2 regions of the Geobacillus sp. JS12 genome follow, and region 2 is predicted to be linked to the other one. Evidence: a T-box and tRNA genes for the amino acid it is inferred to sense, from the RefSeq annotation. Region 2 holds a T-box; the other holds one or more tRNA genes.
The links. The T-box of region 2 lies ahead of trpS (tryptophan--tRNA ligase). A T-box ahead of a tRNA ligase gene usually reads a tRNA of that ligase, here a tRNA-Trp.
Positions count from the first base shown of each region.

Region 1 (3,247 bases), 1.5 Mb from region 2:
AACAGCCCGAATCACAGGAATCATCTGCTCGAGCCGACTCTCTTCTTGTTTCAACGCTTGGCGAATCGCCTCCTCCTCCGATAAGCTGGCGCCATCACGCGGAGAGCTTGGCACAACCAATACTTTGCCCGCCTTCCCTTGGCCTGGATACGATTCAGCAATCCCCCCATCTATCCAAACTTGAACTTTTTGACCAATGTTCACTCGCGCTGGTGCACTAGAAACCAAGATGGTATTATAAAACTCTTTAAGCCCGCCTGTGGAACGAAAATCTTGCGGATCAGAACTGACAACCAAAATGCTCCCCCCTTCTTTTCTCACGACATACCCTTCAATGGCATAGCGGTCAGTTTGCCCGCTACAACCTGCCAACCAAACACTCCACACGGCGGCAATGAAAGCAAGCCATCTTTTCAGCCCAATCTCCTCCTCCTTTGTTATCATTAGTCGCATTTACGACAAAATTGTTTCACCCTTTTATGAAAAGCTCCAGTTTGTCAAATCCATCATGGGTACTAAAAAAACATGATGATTGACGAAATCATGGATGATCTAGATGGTAGAAATGCAAAATTCGTGCAAAATTTTTTCGGATTCTATCGTTTTTTTCGGAATTCCCAGAAAATGAAAAACGACCGCGTTTGCGGTCGTATCAAGGGTTCCACGATTTTAGATCGTGGGCTATCGAATTCTGAGGATGCCGATGGTGGGAGTCGAACCCACACGGGGGCTACCCCACACGATTTTGAGTCGTGCGCGTCTGCCAATTCCGCCACATCGGCGCGACAATTAACAATTTACCAAATCATCTTTCAACTGTCAACACTTTTTTATTCATTAGATATGGAGGCGGCACCCGGATTCGAACCGGGGGTAAAGGTTTTGCAGACCTCTGCCTTACCACTTGGCTATGCCGCCTTGATCGAGAGCGGAAGACGGGACTCGAACCCGCGACCCCCACCTTGGCAAGGTGGTGTTCTACCACTGAACTACTTCCGCATCCGTGGCTGGGGTAGCTGGATTCGAACCAACGCATCACGGAGTCAAAGTCCGTTGCCTTACCGCTTGGCTATACCCCAACGTTGTAAGTGAAGGGCGACTAGTGGGAATCGAACCCACGCATGCCAGAGCCACAATCTGGTGCGTTAACCACTTCGCCATAGTCGCCATAATCATGATAGGAATGGCAGGGGCAGTAGGAATCGAACCCACACCGGAGGTTTTGGAGACCTCTGTTCTACCATTAAACTATGCCCCTTTGTTAAAATGGTGGAGGGGGACGGATTCGAACCGCCGAACCCAAAGGGAGCGGATTTACAGTCCGCCGCGTTTAGCCACTTCGCTACCCCTCCAAGGAATGGTGCCGACTGCAGGACTTGAACCCGCAACCTACTGATTACGATTCAGTTGCTCTACCAATTGAGCTAAGTCGGCATAAAACAAATGCAAGAAGGTGGCTCATTGTTGTGCTCTGTGCCTCTTCCTCTACAAGCTGATTCGAGGAAGCAGGATGCGTCGAGGCAACTCGAAGCCGACTCGACGAAGCAAGTGCTCGTCTCTACCAATTGAGCTAAGTCGGCATAATTATGATATAAATCGTGGATCATTGTTCATTTGTTGTGTCCCTTCCTCTACCAGCCAATTCGAAGAAGCTGGGTGCGTCGGGACAACTCGCAATCGATTCGATGAAGCGGATGCTCGTCTCTGCCAATAGAGCTAAGTCAGCTTGCTATCAATTATATGGTGGCTCGGGACGGAATCGAACCGCCGACACAAGGATTTTCAGTCCTTTGCTCTACCGACTGAGCTACCGAGCCGTATCTTATTTTTCCCTTGTTCGTTGATGACTTTTGTGTCCCTTCCTCTGCCAGCGGATTCCAAGATGCTGGATGCGTCGAGGCAACTCGATGCGAATTCGATGAAGCGGATGCTCGTCTCTACCGACTGAGCTGCCGAGCCGTATTTCACCGATCACATGATTCGTTGCATCATGCATTTTTGGAAAGATGGCGGTCCCGACGGGACTCGAACCCGCGATCTCCTGCGTGACAGGCAGGCATGTTAACCACTACACTACGGGACCATTTTTGGTTGCGGGGGCAGGATTTGAACCTGCGACCTTCGGGTTATGAGCCCGACGAGCTACCGGACTGCTCCACCCCGCGGCGATAAGAAAGTAAGTTGATTTTCACAATACTTTTAGTGTTGTTGTTCGTTGCCTCTTCCTCTACAAGCTGATTCAAAGATGCCAGATGCGTCGAGGCAACTGGAAGCGGATTCGTTGAAGCAAAGGCTCTTTGCTCCACCCCACGATGATGAGAAAGCAAGTCAGCTTTTATATTAAGATGGTGGAGGATGACGGGATCGAACCGCCGACCCCTTGCTTGTAAGGCAAGTGCTCTCCCAGCTGAGCTAATCCTCCACAAAGAAGTGACCCGTACGGGATTCGAACCCGTGTTACCGCCGTGAAAGGGCGGTGTCTTAACCACTTGACCAACGGGCCATGCTGATGGATCATGGCGGAGAGCAAGGGATTCGAACCCTTGAGGCGCTATTCACGCCTACACGATTTCCAATCGTGCTCCTTCGACCACTCGGACAGCTCTCCACGATGGCTCCGCAGGCAGGATTCGAACCTGCGACCAATCGGTTAACAGCCGATTGCTCTACCACTGAGCTACTGCGGAATCATAACGAAGGTCAATTCTCCCAATAAGATGCCCTGCCTCTTCCTCTGCCAGCCGATTCAAAGAAGCTGGACGTGTCAAGGCAACTCGCAGTTCATCCGATGATGCAAATGCTCGTCACTGAGCTGCTGCGAAATGACATCTCTTTAGACATTTACTATTATAATGATTCGCGCTGAGCTGTCAAGAGTTTTTTCATTCCCTCAAAACTAGATAACCGTCGGAAGAAGCCGCTCGCCTGCGCTTTTCGCATTGTCCAGCTCCGGCTCGCCGCCGCTCGGGGTCAAATAACCTTCGCCTTCGGGATGTGAACATCCCTGCAGGCGAAGAACATTTGCCCGTCGCGGCGACCCGCTCGCCTGCGCTTTTCTAAGTTAGGTCAAGCCCTCGATCGATTAGTATCCGTCAGCTCCACGTGTCGCCACGCTTCCACCTCGGACCTATCGACCTCGTCATCTTCGAGGGATCTTACCCGCCTAACGCGGTGGGAAATCTCATCTTGAGGGGGGCTTCACGCTTAGATGCTTTCAGCGCTTATCCCGTCCGCACATAGCTACCCA
Region 1 covers NZ_CP014749.1:2,534,683-2,537,929, forward strand. The annotation lists gene A0V43_RS12385 (YobA family protein) at 1-372, opposite strand, end outside; tRNA gene A0V43_RS12390 (tRNA-Leu) at 699-782, opposite strand; tRNA gene A0V43_RS12395 (tRNA-Cys) at 845-918, opposite strand; tRNA gene A0V43_RS12400 (tRNA-Gly) at 928-999, opposite strand; tRNA gene A0V43_RS12405 (tRNA-Gln) at 1,005-1,079, opposite strand; tRNA gene A0V43_RS12410 (tRNA-His) at 1,095-1,167, opposite strand; tRNA gene A0V43_RS12415 (tRNA-Trp) at 1,185-1,258, opposite strand; tRNA gene A0V43_RS12420 (tRNA-Tyr) at 1,268-1,352, opposite strand; tRNA gene A0V43_RS12425 (tRNA-Thr) at 1,359-1,434, opposite strand; tRNA gene A0V43_RS12430 (tRNA-Phe) at 1,742-1,817, opposite strand; tRNA gene A0V43_RS12435 (tRNA-Asp) at 2,008-2,083, opposite strand; tRNA gene A0V43_RS12440 (tRNA-Met) at 2,089-2,165, opposite strand; tRNA gene A0V43_RS12445 (tRNA-Val) at 2,347-2,422, opposite strand; tRNA gene A0V43_RS12450 (tRNA-Glu) at 2,432-2,503, opposite strand; tRNA gene A0V43_RS12455 (tRNA-Ser) at 2,518-2,608, opposite strand; tRNA gene A0V43_RS12460 (tRNA-Asn) at 2,613-2,687, opposite strand; rRNA gene A0V43_RS12465 (23S ribosomal RNA) at 3,063-3,247, opposite strand, start outside.
Region 1: it has a tRNA-Trp gene. The T-box ahead of trpS (tryptophan--tRNA ligase) is inferred to sense a tRNA for this amino acid. The anticodon was not compared.

Region 2 (3,247 bases):
ATCGCTTTGCGGGCGTTGACGTTGTTCAACGGTTCTTTTTTCGTGTTCATGCGCAGCCAGTAAAGCGACGGATCCAATTTCGTATGGAAGTTTTTGTCGTTTTTGTACTTGTCGACGAACTCCGCCGTCAAGCCGACGCGGTCCGCTTGTTTTGTTTCATACAAGTTGACGGCCGGTGCCGTGTCTTTGACGACTTTCACATTGACTTTTTCCAGCTTGACGTTGTCTTTGTCCCAGTAGTTCGGGTTTTTCGTATATACCCAACCTTGTTCGTGCTTCCACTCGCTCAACACGAACGGGCCGTTGTACAGCGTCGTGTTGGCTTCCAAGCCGTATTTGTCGCCTTGCGCTTTCACGAATTTCTCGTTTTGCGGCATAAACGTGCCAAACGCTGTCAAGCCGACGAAATACGGAACTGGGTTTTTCAGCTCGACTTTCAAGGTGTAGTCATCAAGGGCTTTGACGCCGACTTGGTCAAGCGGCACCTTGCCTGTGTTGGCTTCTTCGGCGTTTTTAATGTCGTACATAATGTACGCATATTCCGATTTCGTTTTCGGATCCAACACACGCTTCCAAGCGAATTCAAAATCGTGCGCCGTCACCGGATCGCCGTTCGACCACTTCGCGTCTTTGCGAAGCTTGAACGTATACGTTTTGCCGTCTTGGCTCACTTCATAGCTTTCCGCGATCCCCGGCACCGGCTTGTTGTCTTTGCCTAAACGGTACAGGCCTTCCATGACGTTGTTCAAGACGATAAACGATACTTGGTCGGTAGCGAGCGCCGAATCAAGCGACGGGATTTCTTGGCTTTCAAGCAAGTTCAGCACCTGCTCCTTTTTCTCCGCCGGCTTTTCGCCTCCCTGGCCGCCTTGAGCGTTGTTGTTGTCCTTGCCTCCGCCGCACGCCGCGAGGAACGTTGACAGCGCGAGAAGCAGGACGAGGAAGAAAGAAAATCGCTTCTTCACTAAAAAACCCCCCTTAAAAATTTATGTAGCGTATTACAAATCTTCTGAACCATTTGATTTCAGAAGATTGCACTTACATCGCTTATTATATCCTGTGTTAGTATATTTGAAAAGGATTTTTTTATTTCCTTAAATAAAAAAATTTCAAACTAATTAAAAACAAGATAGGGATCGGATTCATTTACATTTGCATTGTAATGACTTTTTCCGCAATTGTAAACAAAAAATTTCTGCCTACAGAAAAAAGAAAACGCTTACAATATAATTTTTTTGCCCTTCCCCTCGGCTCCAAAGCAAATCCCTCCTTAAATTCCATATTTCTTCTATGATTTTTTTAATATAATTTTGTTGATAATTTTGACAATCTTCCCGCCCACACGATTTATGATAAAATAAGCAGTGAGAAGGGAAAGGCGGGAACAGACGATATGAAACAAACGGCTGTGCGGACTGGATGGCTCGTCGTTGCGATGCTGGCGGCAAGCTCACTCATTGTCGTGGGACAAGGTGCATGGAGTATAGTGGCTTTTATTAACGTTTCGTTTTTGCTCTCCCTTTTGCCTCTGTCGCTCGGCGGGCTTTTGTTTGTTTATGAACGCGGGTTTTTCAGCGGATTCGCATACGGGTTTCGCCGATTGCGCAGAAGCAGCGCGAGGGTGGAGCGGTATCTTGAGGAAGCGGCAGCAGAACATGAATCGGATGAGCTGCACGGTCCGCGGCGTTTCGCCATCACGTATCCGCTTCTCTTTTCTGGTCTGCTTCTGTTTCTGGCGATGATTGCCGCCGGATATGCCGTGCAATAAGGTTGCAACAGCTGAATGTTTTTCGTATAATATAAGGCAAATCTCGAATAAACCGAGCGATGAGAAAGAAAAGTACATATGGCGATGCCTTCAGAGAGCTTGTGGACGGTGCGAACAAGCGGCTAGCCATATGGAATGGGCTTTCGAGCTTCCCGCCGAACCGGCGACGCAGTAGGCGGGGACGTTCCCCGCGTTACAGGGGGCCATGCGCTAAGCATGGGCTGAGCGATTGCGCTTGTCGGCGCAATAAGTAGGGTGGCACCGCGGTCCTACCGTCCCTATCAGAGGGATGGCAGGGCCTTTTTTATTTTTTGCTTGAGGGAGTGAAGATCGATGAAAACCATTTTTTCCGGCATTCAGCCAAGCGGCGTCATCACCCTTGGCAACTACATCGGGGCGCTGCGGCAGTTTGTCGAGCTGCAGCATGAATACAACTGCTATTTTTGCATCGTTGACCAACACGCCATTACCGTTCCGCAAGACCCACACGAACTGCGGCAAAACATCCGCCGCCTCGCCGCTTTGTATTTAGCAGTCGGCATCGACCCGACGCAAGCGACGTTGTTCATCCAGTCAGAAGTGCCGGCGCACGCTCAAGCCGCTTGGATGCTGCAGTGCATCGTTTATATCGGCGAACTTGAGCGGATGACGCAATTTAAAGAAAAATCGGCCGGCAAAGAGGCGGTCAGCGCCGGACTGCTCACGTACCCGCCGCTGATGGCCGCTGACATTTTGCTTTATAACACCGACATCGTCCCGGTCGGCGAAGACCAAAAGCAGCATATCGAGCTGACGCGCGATCTGGCGGAACGGTTCAACAAACGGTACGGCGAGCTGTTTACGATCCCTGAGGCGCGCATTCCGAAAGTCGGCGCCCGCATCATGTCGCTTGTCGACCCGACGAAGAAGATGAGCAAATCCGATCCGAACCCGAAAGCGTACATCACACTGCTTGACGATGCAAAAACGATCGAGAAGAAGATCAAAAGCGCCGTCACCGACTCGGAAGGAACGATTCGCTACGACAAAGAAGCGAAGCCAGGCATTTCGAACTTGCTCAATATTTATTCGACGCTATCCGGTCAATCGATCGAGGAGTTGGAGCGGCAATACGAAGGAAAAGGATACGGCGTCTTCAAAGCCGACCTCGCTCAAGTCGTCATCGAAACGCTTCGACCGATTCAAGAGCGGTATCACCATTGGATGGAAAGCGAGGAGCTTGACCGCGTGTTGGATGAAGGGGCGGAAAAAGCAAATCGGGTTGCATCGGAAATGGTGCGCAAAATGGAGCAAGCCATGGGGCTCGGGCGGCGGCGGTAAATAGCCGCATCGAGCGAAGCCATACAAAAACGGGCAGGCGCCTATCGCCTTGGCCCGTTTTTTAATTGACTTTTGGTTCTTGCTCCATTTCCCACAGTTTTTCGAAAAATGGCTGCCCTTTGATCAAGTTTTCGCACAGCTGCTCATGCCGTTCGGACC
Region 2 covers NZ_CP014749.1:276,403-279,649, reverse strand. The annotation lists gene A0V43_RS01475 (peptide ABC transporter substrate-binding protein) at 1-965, opposite strand, end outside; gene A0V43_RS01470 (DUF3899 domain-containing protein) at 1,394-1,768, shown strand; T-box leader at 1,819-2,051, shown strand; gene trpS (tryptophan--tRNA ligase) at 2,102-3,088, shown strand; gene A0V43_RS01460 (YjbA family protein) at 3,150-3,247, opposite strand, start outside.